DNA from 2 places in the Streptacidiphilus sp. EB129 genome. Region 1 is predicted to be linked to the other one. Evidence: predicted binding sites of a transcription regulator. Region 1 holds the regulator's gene; the other holds the start of a gene.
What was found. Region 1 encodes HspR, which represses chaperone genes until heat shock. Its sites were predicted from a motif close to TTGAGNNNNNNNNNCTCAA; they were not measured.
Positions count from the first base shown of each region.

Region 2: a site for HspR is predicted at 4,575-4,593, ahead of lon (endopeptidase La). Genes of this name have one in related genera too.

Region 1 covers NZ_JBGCCS010000014.1:167,944-175,509, forward strand. Annotated here, with positions in the region: gene dnaK (molecular chaperone DnaK) at 1-164, shown strand, start outside; gene grpE (nucleotide exchange factor GrpE) at 161-844, shown strand; gene dnaJ (molecular chaperone DnaJ) at 947-2,113, shown strand; gene ABH925_RS19290 (heat shock protein transcriptional repressor HspR) at 2,250-2,666, shown strand; gene ABH925_RS19295 (C4-dicarboxylate ABC transporter) at 2,769-3,983, opposite strand; gene ABH925_RS19300 (LysR family transcriptional regulator) at 4,078-5,043, shown strand; gene dhaM (dihydroxyacetone kinase phosphoryl donor subunit DhaM) at 5,070-5,480, opposite strand; gene dhaK (dihydroxyacetone kinase subunit DhaK) at 5,527-6,525, shown strand; gene dhaL (dihydroxyacetone kinase subunit DhaL) at 6,533-7,183, shown strand; gene ABH925_RS19320 (carbon-nitrogen family hydrolase) at 7,298-7,566, opposite strand, start outside.
Region 2 covers NZ_JBGCCS010000005.1:55,698-63,263, forward strand. Annotated here, with positions in the region: gene ABH925_RS08085 (multifunctional oxoglutarate decarboxylase/oxoglutarate dehydrogenase thiamine pyrophosphate-binding subunit/dihydrolipoyllysine-residue succinyltransferase subunit) at 1-1,412, opposite strand, end outside; gene ABH925_RS08090 (sensor histidine kinase) at 1,665-2,786, opposite strand; gene ABH925_RS08095 (response regulator transcription factor) at 2,783-3,511, opposite strand; gene ABH925_RS08100 (spermidine synthase) at 3,705-4,451, opposite strand; gene lon (endopeptidase La) at 4,616-7,081, shown strand; gene ABH925_RS08110 (FtsW/RodA/SpoVE family cell cycle protein) at 7,240-7,566, shown strand, end outside.

The DNA.
Region 1 (7,566 bases):
CCTCGCAGAAGCTCGGCCAGGCCCTGTACGCGCAGGCCGGCGAGGGCGCGGCGGCAGCCGGCGGCCCGGCCGACGCCCCGCACGACGCGGCCGGCGCGGCTGAGGACGACGTCGTGGACGCCGAGATCGTCGACGACGAGAAGCGCGAGGGCGGTGCCAAGTGACGCAGGGGAAGACGCAGGGCGACGCGAAGAAGCCCGGCGCCGACTCTGCCGCCAAGGCCGAGGAGACGGGAGCCGCCGACGCGGCGGCCCCCGCCGCCGAGGCCGATGCGGCGACCGCCGCTGAGGATCTGGTCGAGGCCCGCAAGCAGCTCGCCGAGCGCACCGCGGACCTGCAGCGGCTCCAGGCCGAGTACCAGAACTACCGCAAGCGGGTCGAGCGGGACCGGGTGACGGTGCGTGAGATCGCCGTCGCCGCCCTGCTGGAGAACCTGCTGCCGGTTCTGGACGACATCGGCCGGGCGCGTGAGCACGAGGAGCTGACGGGCGGCTTCAAGTCCGTCGGCGAGTCGCTGGAGACCGTGGTCTCCAAGCTCGGGCTGCAGCAGTTCGGCAAGCAGGGCGAGCCCTTCGACCCGCAGCTGCACGAGGCGCTGATGCACAGCTACTCGGCCGACGTGGACGAGACCACCTGCGTGCAGATCCTGCAGCCCGGGTACAAGATCGGCGACCGGATCATCCGCCCGGCGCGGGTCGCCGTGGCGGAGCCGGAGCCGGGTGCGGCGTCGGACGCCGAGGCGGCCGAGGCCGCACCGGTGAAGGACGCGAAGGGCGCCAAGAGCTCGAAGGGCTCCGCGTCGGGAAAAGCCGCCGCCAAGGGCGACGGTGACAACGAGGACTGATCGGGTGGCGACTGTGGGACCGTATGCCGGGGCACGCTCCGGGGTACGGTCCCACGGCCCCATCACCCGGACGGACGTCAGCAGGGGAAGGAGGGAGTTCCGTTGAGCGGCAAGGACTACGTGGAGAAGGACTACTACAAGGTCCTCGGTGTGCCCAAGGACGCCTCCACGCCTGAGATCAAGAAGGCGTACCGCAAGCTGGCCCGCGAGTTCCACCCGGACGCCAACAAGGGCGACCGCACCGCCGAGGAGCGCTTCAAGGAGATCTCCGAGGCCAACGACGTGCTCTCGGACCCCAAGCGGCGCAAGGAGTACGACGAGGCGCGGGCGCTGTTCGCCAATGGCGGCTTCCGCACCGGCGGGGGCGGCACCGGCGGCTCGGGCTTCGACTTCGGCGACCTGTTCGGCGGCCAGTCCGGCACCTTCGGCGGCGGCGGTGGCGGCGGGATCGGCGACGTCTTCGGCGGCCTGTTCAACCGCGGCGCCGGGACCCGTACGGCGCAGCCGAGGCGTGGCGCCGACGTCGAGTCAGAGGTCACCCTGAGCTTCATCGAGGCCGTGGAGGGGACCACCGTCCCGCTCCGGATGACCAGTCAGGCCGCCTGCAAGACCTGCGCCGGCACCGGCGCCAAGGCCGGCACCACCCCGCGGGTCTGCCCGACCTGCGTCGGCACCGGCCACGTCCAACGCGGGCAGGGCAACTTCGCGCTGTCCGACCCGTGCCGCGACTGCAAGGGCCGCGGCCTGATCGTGGACGACCCCTGCGAGGTCTGCCACGGCAGCGGGCGGGCCACCTCGGCCCGCACCATGCAGGTGCGGATCCCGGCCGGCGTCGCCGACAACCAGCGGATCCGGCTCAAGGCCAAGGGCGCGCAGGGCGAGCGCGGCGGCCAGCCGGGCGACCTGTACGTCACCGTGCACGTCCAGGAGCACCCGGTGTTCGGCCGACGGGGCGACAACCTGACCGTCACCGTGCCGGTCACCTTCCCTGAAGCGGCTCTGGGCGGGACGATCAGGGTGCCCACCCTGGGCGGCCCCCCGGTCACCCTGAAGGTCCCGGCCGGGACGGCCAACGGCCGCACCATGCGGGCCCGCGGCAAGGGCGCGGTCCGCAAGGACGGCACCCGCGGCGACCTGCTGGTGACCGTGGAGGTCGCGGTCCCGCCGGAGACCGAGGGCGACGCGCTGACCGCTCTGGAGCAGTACCGCGACGCGACCGCCTCGGAGAACCCGAGGGCGGCGCTGTTCAAGGCCGCTGAGGAGGCATGAGGTGATGGACGGCAACAGGACGACCGGCCCGGCGGGCTCCGCTTCCGGGCCGATCGGCGTCGGTCTCGGCGGCGGGCTGCCCGGCGACGGGCGGCCGCGCGGCGGCTCCGCGCGGGGCGGCGCGGCCGCGTACCAGATGACGGAGTTCACCCCGGTGTACGTCATCTCGGTGGCGGCGCAGCTCAGCGGCCTGCACCCGCAGACCCTGCGGCAGTACGACCGGCTGGGCCTGGTGTCCCCGGACCGTACGGCAGGGCGTGGCCGGCGCTACTCCAGCCGTGACATCGAACAGCTGCGCGAGGTTCAGCGGCTCTCCCAGGAGGAGGGCATCAACCTGGCCGGCATCAAGCGGATCATCGAGCTGGAGAATCAGGTGGCCGCGCTGGCGGCGCGGGTCGCCGAGCTGCAGGGCGAGGTCGCCAGCGCCGGGGTCGCCGCCTCGCAGCGGGAGGCCGCGGTGCACGCCTCGTACCGGCGCGACCTGGTGCCGTACCAGCAGGTGCAGCAGAGCAGCGCGCTGGTGGTGTGGCGCCCCAGGCGCCGCGGCGAGTAGCCGGCGCGAGTGGCGCGGGCCGCAACGGACCTGAAGCCGCCCCTTGGCAGAGCCTGTTCGGCCCTGCCAAGGGGCGGCTTCGCGCTTCCCGCACCGGCCGGCTCAGAGGCGGCCGGCGGCGAGGCCGCGCACGGTGCGGGTGGTGGCGACCGACCAGGCGAGCAGCAGCACCAGGAAGAGCGTGCCGGACAGCAGGTCGAACACCGCCAGGCCGGTCATCCGGGCCAGCCCGGCCGCGCCGGTGACGCAGGTGCCGACCGGGAAGGTGAACGCCCACCAGGTCATCGCGAAGGGCATGCCGTCCCGCAGCCGGCGCACGGTCACCGCGGTGGCCAGGGCGAACCAGAGCAGCGCGAAGCCGATCACCGGGATCCCGTAGAGCAGCGCGGCGTGCTGCAGCGGGGTGGCCAGGGCCGGGGAGACCGTGGCGGCCTGTCCGGCGAACTGGCTCATCGCGGTCACCGACTGGCCGAGCGGGCCGAGGACCAGGAACAGCGTCGGCACCAGCACCGCCGGCAGCGGCTCCTCGTGCACCAGCCGGGCCCAGACGCCGGGCAGCAGCACCAGCACGCTCAGCAGGCTGGCCCCGAGCAGGGCCAGGCACAGGACCAGCATCGTGGCCCTGGGCTGTCCGGCGGGCAGGTGCGGGAGCAGGGCCGGGCCGAGCGCGGCCGAGACCATCGGCGCGACCACCGGCAGCAGCCAGGTCGGGGCGGAGCCCGCCCGGTCCACCCGGAACCGCGCCACCAGCAGGTACATCACCCAGGCCGCGACGACCAGCCCGTACCCGGTGCCCACGGTCCACAGCACGGCGTCCAGCCCGACCGCGAACCCTGCGGGGAGCAGCGGGGCCCCCGCGCCCAGCGCTCCGGCACCGACGGCCATCATCGCCATCGGCGGACAGCCGAAGAAGACGGCGGTGGACGGCTGCTCCATCGCCCGGAGCCGGTCCGGCAGCCGGCGCGCGTACAGCCGGGTCGCCACGAGCGTGGCCAGCATCAGCAGCGAGAGCAGCCAGACGCCGGCGGCGAGGTCGGACAGCACCGGGGTGCGGGCGACCAGGGGCAGGGCGTGCGCGCCGTTGGCGACGATGGCGGTGCCCATGACGGCGGCGTACCAGTTGGGACCGAACCGTCCGGCGGCGGCGAACGCGGCGGGCTGCCCGGCAGGCTGCCCGGTGTCCTGCCCGGCAGGCCGTGCGTCGGGCTGCGCGGTGGCGCGTGCGTCGGCGGGGTCGGCCACGGCGGGGTCGGCCACGGCGGTGGGAGCGTCGGCCGGGGTGGTGGCGGGGGCGTGTGGGGTGAGTGTGGTGGCCATGCCTCCACCCTCCTGCCGGGCCCGACGGGCCGGTAGCGGCGTCGGCCTTATGCGGTCATAAGCGGGATCTATGACCTGGCCCTAAGCTGAGCCTATGAGCACCGGCCCGCTGTCCCACCGGGTGCCCGACCTCGGCGCCCTGGAACTCCTGCTCGCGGTGACCCGGCTGGGCAGCCTCGGCCGGGCCGCCGCCGAGCTCGGCGTCAGCCAGCCGGCCGCGTCGGCGCGGATCGCGGGCATGGAGCGGCAGATCGGGGTGCCGCTGCTGGAGCGCTCCCCGCGCGGCTCGCGGCCCACCGAGGCCGGTGCGCTGGTCGCCGAATGGGCCGGGCAGGTGCTCTCCGCCGCGCGGGCACTGGACGCCGGGATCGCCGCGCTGCGGGAACGGCGGGACGCGCGGCTGCGGGTGTGCGCCAGCCTGACCGTCGCCGAGTACCTGATGCCGGGCTGGCTGGTGGCGCTGCGCGGCGTGCTCCCCGACACCGCGGTGACCCTGCGTGCCGCCAACTCCACCGACGTCGCGGAGGAGGTCCTCGCCGGGCGCGCGGACCTGGGTTTCGTCGAGGGCCTGAGCGTCCCGCCCGGCCTGGACGAGGTGACCGTCGCCGCCGACCGGCTGCGGGTGGTGGTCGGTCCCGGCCACCCCTGGGCCCGCCGCCGCGCGCCGGTGGGCGGCGCCGAGCTGGCCGCGACCCCGCTGATCCTGCGCGAGCACGGGTCCGGTACCCGCGAGGTGCTGGACCGGGCGCTGGCCCGCTACGGCGGCTCGGCCGCACCGCTGATGGTGCTGGCCTCCACCACGGCGATGAAGGCGGCGGCGGTGGGCGGGGCCGGGGCCGCGGTCCTCAGCGAGCTGGCCGTCGCGGACGAGCTGGCGCTGGGGCGGCTGCGTGCCGTACCGCTGGACGAGGCCGACCTCGACCTCGCCCGTCCGCTGCGCGCCGTCTGGCCGACCGGGACCCACCCGGCGGGACCGGCCCGCGACCTGCTCTCGCTGACCCGCCACCAGCGCCCGTCCGCCCCCCGAACCCCCCAGGCCCGGCCGCACCGGCCGACCTGAGCCGCCAGCCGGGCGGCCGGTTCTGCTCAGAACTTCGCGAAGCCCCGGGCCTCCCGGGCGGCCGTGGCGACCGCGGCCAGGTCAGCGCCGGTGGACGCCTGCACGGCCGCGGCCACCCCGCCCTCCACGAACGGCGCGTCGACCAGGCACAGGTCGGTCCGCTCCAGGTCGGCCAGGACCAGCCGGGCGGTCAGCACGGAGCTGCCCAGGTCCGGCAGCACCAGCACGCCGCCGCCCCGGTCCGCGTCCGCGATCGCCGCCGCGACCAGCGCGTAGCTGGTTCCCAGACCGCCGTCCTCGGTCCCGCCGGCCACCGCCACCGGCACCAGCCCCGCACTCAACTGCTCCAGCAACGTACGCAGCCCCGAAGCCAGTTCGGCGCTGTGCGAGACGAGTACGATGCCGACAGATCCACTGGAGTCACCCCTGTCGCTCATGCTCGCCGATGCTAGTGCCGCCCCGGCCACCCCGAGGAGCCGCCGCATGAAGAAGCTGATCAATTCCCCAGACGATGTCGTCGCCGACGCCCTGGCCGGGATCGCCGTCGCACACCCCTCCCTGGCCGTGGACGCCAAGAACCGGGTGATCACCCGGGCCGCGCAGACCCGGATCGGCAAGGTCGCCCTGGTCTCCGGCGGCGGCTCCGGCCACGAACCGCTGCACGGCGGCTTCGTGGGGCTGGGCATGCTGGACGCGGCCTGCCCCGGTGAGGTGTTCACCTCCCCCGTGCCCGGCCAGATGCTGGCCGCCGCGCAGTCCGTGGACGCGGGCGCGGGGGTGCTGTTCGTCGTCAAGAACTACACCGGCGACGTGCTGAACTTCCAGATGGCGGCGGAGCTCGCGGTGGACGAGGGCATCGCGGTGGAGACCGTCCTGGTGGACGACGACGTCGCGGTGCAGGACTCCACCTGGACCGCCGGACGGCGCGGCACCGGGGCGACCCTGTTCGTGGAGAAGATGGTCGGAGCCGCCGCCGAACGCGGCGCCAGCCTGGCCGAGGCGGCCGCGATCGGCCGGCGCGTCAACGCCGCGTCCCGTTCCTTCGCCGTCGCGCTGACCTCCTGCACCACCCCGGCCGCCGGCCGGCCCGGCTTCGAGCTGCCGGAGGACGAGATCGAAGTGGGCGTCGGCATCCACGGCGAGCCGGGCCGCAGCCGCGAGAAGATCCGTCCGGCCCGGGAGATCGTCGCGGACGCGATGGCGGCGATCCTCGACGATCTGCCACCGGCCCCCGGCGACGAGGTCGTCCTGCTGGTCAACGGGCTGGGCGCGACCCCGCTGCTGGAGCTGTACATCGTCGTCGGCGAGGTCGCCTCGGTGCTGGCGGCCCGGGACGTGCGCATCGCCCGCAGCCTGGTCGGCAACTACGTCACCAGCCTGGACATGGCCGGGGTGTCGATCACGCTGTGCCGGGCCGACCAGGAACTGCTGGACCTCTGGGACGCGCCGGTGGACACCCCCGCGCTGCGCTGGGGAGTGTGAGGAGCCTATGGCCGACCTCTTCGACGCAGGGCTCGCCCGCGCCTGGATGCTGCGGACCGCGGCGGCGGTCACCCGCGAACGCGACCGGCTGACCGAGCTGGACGCGGCCATCGGCGACGGCGACCACGGGGCCAACCTGCAGCGCGGCTTCACCGCCGTCGTCTCCGCGCTGGATTCCGCGGACGGGCCGTCAACTCCGGGGGCGGTGCTGGTCACGGCGGGAACGACGCTGATCTCCAGCGTCGGCGGTGCGTCAGGACCGCTCTACGGCAGCGCACTGCGCGCCCTGGGCAAGGCCCTGGCCACGCCGACGGCCGGCCCCGACGCCGACGCCGAGCGGATGCTCGCCGCCCTGGGCGCGGCACGGGACGCGCTGCAGCGGCTCGGCGGCGCGGTGGCGGGCGACAAGACCATGGTGGACGTCTGGATTCCCGCCGTGGCCGGCTTCGGCTTCGCCGTCGAGGGCGGCGCAACCCTGGCGGGCGCGGCGCAGTCCGCCGCGTCAGCGGCGGAGGCGGCCGCCAAGGACACCATCCCGCTGCAGGCCCACAAGGGCAGGGCCTCCTACCTGGGCTCCCGCAGCATCGGGCACCAGGACCCGGGCGCGACCTCCTCCGGCCTGCTCTTCCGGTCACTCGCCGAGGTGCTGACCGACTGACGGTCCGACTGACCGTGCGACCGACCGTGCGACCGACCGGCGCACGCCCGGGGCGCGCGGCACCCCGGGCGCCGCGACCCGCGGACCGCTCCGCTCCGCTCCGCTCGGGCGCGACTACGGTCGGTCGGTGCCCGGGGTGGGGGCCTGAATGCCCATCAGCCGGTCCCGCAGCACCGGGAACTCCCGGCGGGTCCTGGCCACCACTGCCGGGTCCAGCTCCACGGTGAGCACCTCCTCGCCCGGTCCGGCCTCGGCCAGCACCGCGCCCCAGGGGTCCACCACCAGGCTGTGCCCTGCCTGTTCGACCCCGCCGTGCGTGCCCGCCGTGTTGCAGGCCAGGACGAACGCCTGCTCCTCCACCGCGCGGGCGCGCGCCAGCAGGG
Region 2 (7,566 bases), on a different contig from region 1:
TGGATCAGCTCCATCACCCGGGCGGTCTTGTTGACCTCGTTGTCGTGGCTGTTGTCCACGTCCGTGGCCCAGCGCACCGGCTCGTAGGGGATGCGCAGCGACTCGAAGATCTGGTCGTAGAACTCGCCCTGGCCGAGCAGCATCTGGTGCATGGTCCGGAGGAATTCGCCGGACTGCGCGCCCTGGATGACCCGGTGGTCGTAGGTCGAGGTCAGCGTCATGACCTTGGAGATGCCCAGGCGGGACAGGGTCTCCTGGGCGGCCCCCTGGAACTCGGCCGGGTACTCCATCGAACCGACGCCGAGGATGGTGCCCTGGCCGGGCATCAGGCGCGGGACGGAGTGGACGGTGCCGATGCCGCCGGGGTTGGTCAGCGAGCAGGTGACGCCGGAGAAGTCGTCCACCGTGAGCTTGTTCTGCCGGGCCCGGCGGACGATGTCCTCGTAGGCCTGCCAGAAGCCGAAGAAGTCGAGGGTCTCGGCCTTCTTGATCGCGGCCACGACGAGCTGGCGGTCACCGTTGGGCTTGGTCAGGTCGATCGCCAGGCCGAGGTTCACGTGCTCCGGCTTGACCAGGAAGGGCTTGCCGTCCTTCTCCTGGAAGCCCTGGTTCATGGCCGGCATCGCCTTGATGGCCTGCACCATCGCGTAGCCGATGATGTGGGTGAAGGAGACCTTCCCGCCACGGGCGCGTTTCAGGTGGTTGTTGATCACGATGCGGTTGTCGATCAGCAGCTTCGCCGGGACGGCGCGCACGCTGGTCGCGGTCGGCATCGAGAGCGAGGCGTCCATGTTCGCCACGATCCGGGCGGAGGGGCCCTTGAGGGCGATCAGCTCGGGGCCGGAGGGGGCGACGGGGGACGTCACGTTCTTGCTGTCCTTAGGAGATTCGGCCAGGTCGGCCGGAACGGTCGAGGCATGCGAAACCGGGGCCGGTGGGGCCGGTGGCTTCGGCAGGACGGCTGCCGGGACGGCGGCGGCCGGTGCCGCCGGGGCGGCGGCTGCGGCAGCGGGTGCAGCGGTGGCTGCGGGCGCTGCGGCGGAGGGGACCGGCTGGGACTGCGCCGGATAGGACTGCGCCGACTGGGGCTCTGCCGGCTGGGACGCCGCAGGCGCGGGGGCCGCTGCCGGGGACGAGGGGGCCGCGGCGGTCTGGGATGCCGCCGTCACCTCGGCTCCGGCGGGGGCACCCGCTGTGGAGCCGGCCTTGGTGCCGGCTTTGTAGTCTGCGAAGAAGTCCCACCAGGCGCGGTCAACGGAGTTCGGGTCCTGGAGGTACTGCTGGTAGATCTCGTCGACGAGCCACTCGTTGGGGCCGAACCCGGCGTCCGGGTTGGCACCGGGACCCGAGTGCAGGGGACCGGGGTCTGTGGCGGTCGAGCTGTTCGAGGTATGGGGGGACTGTGGCGACACGGCGGCAACCGCCCTCTTCCGCTTCCTTAAGGATGGTGGACAGCGGATGCCAAGGCTACGCCCCTGATGCCTGTCCGCGCAGGTCCCGCCCCCCGGTCGTCGCCCAGATCACAGTGCGGCCCCTGACTTTGGCGGGAATTGAACGTTAGAGGTCGGTCGTGATGGGGGATAACGAGAGGCTGTTCGGTCGGATAAGTGCTGCCAAATGGGACATATCCGGAGCTTTCCGCAATTGTTCCGATTCTGTCCCAGTCAGTCGGATTCGGCGCGCGGACCCGGCAGGGTGATCCGGATCAGGCAGCCCAGCGGGGAGTCCGCGACCGCGATGGTGCCGCCGTGCAGGTCCACCGCCCAGCGGGCGATGGCCAGGCCCAGGCCGGTGCCGCCGTCGCTGCCGGGGCCCTGCGCGGTCAGCCCGCTGCCCCGGCTGAACCGCTCGAACACCCGGTGCCGGTCCTCGGCCGGGATGCCGGGGCCCTGGTCGGCGACCTCCAGCAGCAGCCCGCCGTCCTCCCGCCGTCCGGCCCGGACCGTGACGGTGCCGTGCTTGGGGCTGTGCCGGCAGGCGTTGTCGACCAGGTTGGCGACCACCTGGTGCAGCCGCTCCGGGTCGGCGACGGCGGCCAGGCCGGGCGGGACCGCCAGTTCCAGCGAGACGTCGTGGCGGCGCCGGCTGGCCCCGCCGGAGGTGGAACCGTCCACGGTGAGCCCGCGCAGCACGCCGGCGAGGAACGGCTCGACCTCGAAGCTGCGGGCGTCCAGCGAGGCCACCCCGTCCGCGATCTTGGACAGGTCCAGCAGGTGGGCGACCAGGCGGCCCAGCCGCTCGGTCTGCTCCAGCGCCGCCGCCATGGTGGCCGGCTCCGGGCGGACCACCCCGTCGACCACGTTCTCCAGCACGGCGCGCAGCGCGGCGATGGGGGTGCGCAGCTCGTGCGAGACATTGGCGACCAGCTCGCGGCGCTGCCGGTCGGCGGCCTCCAGGTCGGCGGCCATGGTGTTGAAGGCGGTGGCCAGTTCGCCCACCTCGTCCCGGGAACTGGCCCTGACCTCGCGGCTGTAGTCGCCGGCCGCCATCGCCCGCGCGGCCGCGGTCATCTCGCGCAGCGGGGCGGTCATGCCGTGTGCCAGCAGTTGGGTGATCAGCAGGGAGGCGACCACCGAGAAGATCATGACGATCCGGATCTGGGTGTCCGAGTTCAGCGCCAGCACCACCATCAGCGTGGAGATGCAGACCGAGGTCAGCACCAGCACGGCAAGCTTGGCCTTGATGGAGCGCAGCGGGTCCAGTGGTCGCAGGTCGGCCCAGATCCGGCCGGCGGCGCGCTGCAACCGGCCCGTGGCCGGAGGTTCGCCGTTCGCCGCCGGGGTCACGGTGCCGGGGCCTCCAGCGCGTAGCCGACGCCGTGCACGGTGCGGATCCAGTTGGCTCCGATCTTGCGGCGCAGCGCCTTCACATGGCTGTCGACGGTGCGGGTGCCGGAGGCGTCGGTCCAGTCCCAGACCTCGGCCAGCAGCTGCTCGCGGGTCAGTACCGCGCGCGGCTGCTGGGCCAGGCAGGCGAGCAGGTCGAACTCGGTGGGGGTGAGGTGGATGTCGCCGCCGCCGACCCGCACCCGGCGCTGGACGTGGTCGATCTCCAGGTCGCCGAGCCGCAGCGTGCCGCCGACCGGGGTGCGGGCCGCGAGCTGGGCCCGCTCCACCCGGCGCAGCAGCACGTTGACCCGGGCCGCCATCTCCCGCATGGAGAAGGGCTTGGTCATGTAGTCGTCCGCGCCCACGCCGAGCCCGACCAGCATGTCGGTCTCGTCGTCACGGGCGGTGAGCATCAGCACCGGGACCGGGCGGTGCGCCTGGATCCGCCGGCACACCTCAAGGCCGTCGAAACCGGGCAGCATCACGTCCAGCACCACCAGGTCCGGCTGCCAGGTCTGGAAGCAGTCCACCGCGGTGGGGCCGTCGTGGGAGACGGCGACCCGGAAGCCCTCGGCGCCCAGCCGGGCGGCGATGGACTCGGCGATGGTCGGTTCGTCCTCGACCACCAGTACCCGCCGCTGTCCCGCCGACCCGCTGGTGTCCTGCTGCTGTACATCCGTCACGGTCACGCCACCGCCCCCAGGGCTCGCGGTCCGGTGGCGGTGGTCGCCGCCGGCCGCATCGTCTTGTCGTCCGTCACTGCCTGTGCTGCCCCACCCGCCAGTCGAAGCCTACGGACTGACGGCGCCCCCGAGTGGTCAGTCTTCTATAAACCGACCTTTGGGGGGAGGCATGGGCGTAGACCCTACCGGCTTGTCATGGCTCGCGCGTTGCCAGGTAGATCACATCTGGGTGTCCGCGTTCCACTTTCACGGTGACCTGAATCTGCTCAACCCGGTGGAAACGGGAGCGAAGGAGACGCTCGAACGCCGGCGCGGGTGCGGCGCTCCAGACGGCCAGCACGCCCCCCGGCGCGAGCGCGCCCCGCAGCGCGGTCAGGCCCTCGTCGGTGTAGAGGCCGTCGTTGCCCTCGGTGACGGTCCACTCCGGTCCGTTGTCGATGTCGAGGCACAGCGCGTCATAGCGATCGGTGCCGGAGCGCAGGTGGAGCAGCAGGTCTTCGTGCACGATCCGAGTGCGCGGGTCCCGGTGGCCGGTGCCGGCGAAGCGGGCCAGCGGGGCGTCGCCGGTCCGGTGCCAGTCGATGACCGCGGTCTCCCGCTCGACCACGGTGATCCGGCCCGGACGGGGGTCGGCGGCGGCCTGCGCGAGCGAGAAGCCGACGCCGAGGCCGCCGATGAGGAGATGTGGTGCGTGGGTGGTGAGGATGTCGGGAGTGGCGGGGCGGCCGGGGACGGTGGTGCTGCCGGAACTGCCCAGGGCGTCGAGCGCGGCGGTCACCAGCAGGCGCTCGGAGCGGCCGTCCGAGGTGTCCATCAGGAAGCAGCCGTTGGCGATGATCTCGAACTGCTCGCCGCGGCGTCGCAGCACGACCTCGCCGTGGGGGCCGTCGCGACGGTCCAGTACTGCGGCGCCTTCGCGGATCGTGTCCGGGTGGGGCATGGTGCGCTGCTCCTCAGCGTTGTAGGGGGCGGAGTCGGCGTCCATCCTGCCGCAGGGGCGGGCCGGTGCAGGGTGATCGCTCAGAGCGAACAGGCCAGGGGAACACCAGGGGGGTCAATCTCCTTTAGTCCAGGTAACTCAACTTTGGTTACTGAGGAGCGATCATGGCAACTGCCTCCCCCCTGACTCTGCCGGTACTGCCGCTCGACGACGAGGCAGTGCTCCCCGGCATGGTCGTCCCGCTCGACCTCTCCGACCCGGACGTCCGAGCCGCGATCGAGGCCGCGCAGGCGGCGGTACGGGACAGCGGGGCGCACGTACCCGGCATCCGCACCGTGGCCGACGCCCGCAAGGCCCGGGTACTGCTGGTGCCCCGGATCGACGGCTCCTACGGCGCCATCGGCACCCTCGCCTCCATCGAGCAGGTCGGCCGCCTGGCCGACGGCGACCCGGCCGCACTGGTGCGCGGCGTCCGCCGGGTGCGGATCGGGGCCGGTACCACCGGGCCCGGCGCCGCGCTGTGGGTGCAGGCCACCCCGCTCGACCAGTCCGATGTGCCCGACCCGCTGCCGGGTGCGGTCGCCGAGCTGGTGCGCGACTACAAGGCGCTGACCACCACCTGGCTGCAGAAGCGCGGCGCCTGGCAGGTCGTCGACCGGGTCGCCCAGATCGAGGACGTCTCCGAGCTGGCCGACAACATCGGCTACGCCCCCTTCCTCACCGGGCAGCAGAAGGTCCAGGTGCTGGAGGAGCTGGACCCGGTCACCCGGCTCAAGCTGTCGCTGCAGCTGCTGCGGGACCACCTCGCCGAGGAGGACGTCGCGGAGTCGATCCGCAAGGACGTCCAGGAGGGGATGGAGAAGCAGCAGAAGGAGTTCCTGCTGCGGCGCCAGCTCGAAGCCGTCCGCAAGGAGCTGTCCGACCTCAACGGCGACCCGGAGAACGAGGAGGAGGACTACCGCGCCCGGGTCGAGGCTGCCGACCTGCCCGAGAAGGTCCGCGAGGCCGCGCTCAAGGAGGTCGACAAGCTGGAGCGGTCCTCCGACGCCTCGCCCGAGGGCAGCTGGATCCGCACCTGGCTGGACACGGTGCTGGAGCTGCCCTGGAACGAGCGCACCGAGGACGAGTACGACATCGCCGGCGCCCGCGCCGTCCTGGACGCCGACCACTTCGGTCTGGACGACGTCAAGGACCGCATCGTCGAGTACCTGGCGGTGCGCAAGCGGCGCTCCGACCGCGGTCTCGGGCTGGTCGGCGGCCGCCGCGGCGGTGCCGTGCTGGCGCTGGTGGGCCCGCCCGGGGTCGGCAAGACCTCGCTCGGGGAGTCCGTCGCCAGGGCCATGGGCCGCTCCTTCGTCCGGGTCGCCCTCGGCGGCGTCCGCGACGAGGCGGAGATCCGCGGGCACCGGCGCACCTACGTCGGCGCGCTGCCCGGCCGGATCGTCCGCGCCATCAAGGAGGCCGGTTCGATGAACCCGGTCGTCCTGCTCGACGAGATCGACAAGGTCGGCTCGGACTACCGGGGCGACCCGGCCGCCGCGCTGCTGGAGGTGCTGGACCCGGCGCAGAACCACACCTTCAGGGACCACTACCTGGAGGTCGAGCTGGACCTCTCCGACGTGGTCTTCCTGGCCACGGCGAACGTCCTGGAGGCGATCCCGGAAGCGCTGCTGGACCGGATGGAGCTGGTCCGCCTGGACGGCTACACCGAGGACGAGAAGGTCGTCATCGCCCGCGACCACCTGCTGCCCCGGCAGCTGGAGCGGGCCGGTCTCGGCGCGGACGAGGTCGTGGTCGAGGAGGACGCGCTGCGCAGCCTGGCGGGCGAGTACACCCGCGAGGCGGGCGTGCGCAGCCTGGAGCGCGCCGTCTCCCGGATCCTGCGCAAGGTCGCGGCCCAGCAGGAGCTGGGGACGGCCGAGCTGCCCCGTACCGTCACCGCAGGCGACCTGCGCGGGCTGATCGGCCGGCCGCACCACACCCCGGAGGCGGCCCAGGAGCCGGGCGAGCGCCGCACCGCGGTGCCCGGGGTGGCCACCGGTCTCGCCGTCACCGGCGCGGGCGGCGACGTCCTCTACATCGAGGCGTCGCTGGCCGATCCGGAGACCGGCTCGACCGGGCTGTCGCTCACCGGCCAGCTGGGCGACGTGATGAAGGAGTCCGCGCAGATCGCGCTCTCCTTCCTGCGCTCGCACGGCGCGGAGCTGGAGCTCCCGGTCACCTCGCTCCGGGACCGCGGTATCCACGTCCACGTGCCGGCGGGAGCGGTGCCCAAGGACGGGCCCAGCGCGGGGGTCACCATGACCACCGCCCTGGCCTCGCTGCTCTCCGGCCGCAAGGTCCGCACCGACGTGGCCATGACCGGTGAGGTCTCGCTGACCGGCCGGGTGCTGCCGATCGGCGGCGTCAAGCAGAAGCTGCTGGCGGCGGACCGGGCCGGGATCACCACGGTGCTCATCCCCTCCCGCAACGAGGCCGACCTGGACGACGTCCCGGCCGAGGTGCTGGCGCGGCTCACCGTCCACCCGGTCTCGGACGTCCGCAAGGTGCTGGAGCTGGCCCTGGAGCCGGCGGTCACGCTGACCAAGCCGGTCGACCTCTCCGCCGGAGGCCACGTGCAGGTCGCCTAAGCGCCCGGGAGTACCCGCCCGGCCACACCCGCCGTTTCGGCGGGTGTGGCCGCGGTCACGGAACCGTCGCATTCCGGGGGGCCGTCCCTGTTCGGGACGAGACCTGCGAGAATGCGACGGTTCTGACGGCGAGCTGGTTGGGTGGGTGGGTGCGGACGATGGGCGCACGGCGAGCAGCGGCGGGTGGCATCGGTGCCGCCCCAGGGGCGTCCGGATTCAGCGGCCCCCCCGCGAAGCGGCGGAACCTCGAACTGCTGCTCATCCTGTTCGCGGTCGCCGTCTGTGCGCTGGGCGACGCGAGCGCGGAACTGGCCCTGCACGGCACGCTGCCGGGCGGGTTCGTGGTGCAGGTGCTCGGCCTGGGCGCGCTGGGCCTGGTCGCGCATCTCGCGGTGCGGAAGTGGGCGGCGTACGCGGACCCGCTGATCCTGCCGATCACGGTGCTGCTCGGCGGTGCGGGCCTGGTGATGATCCACCGGCTGGAC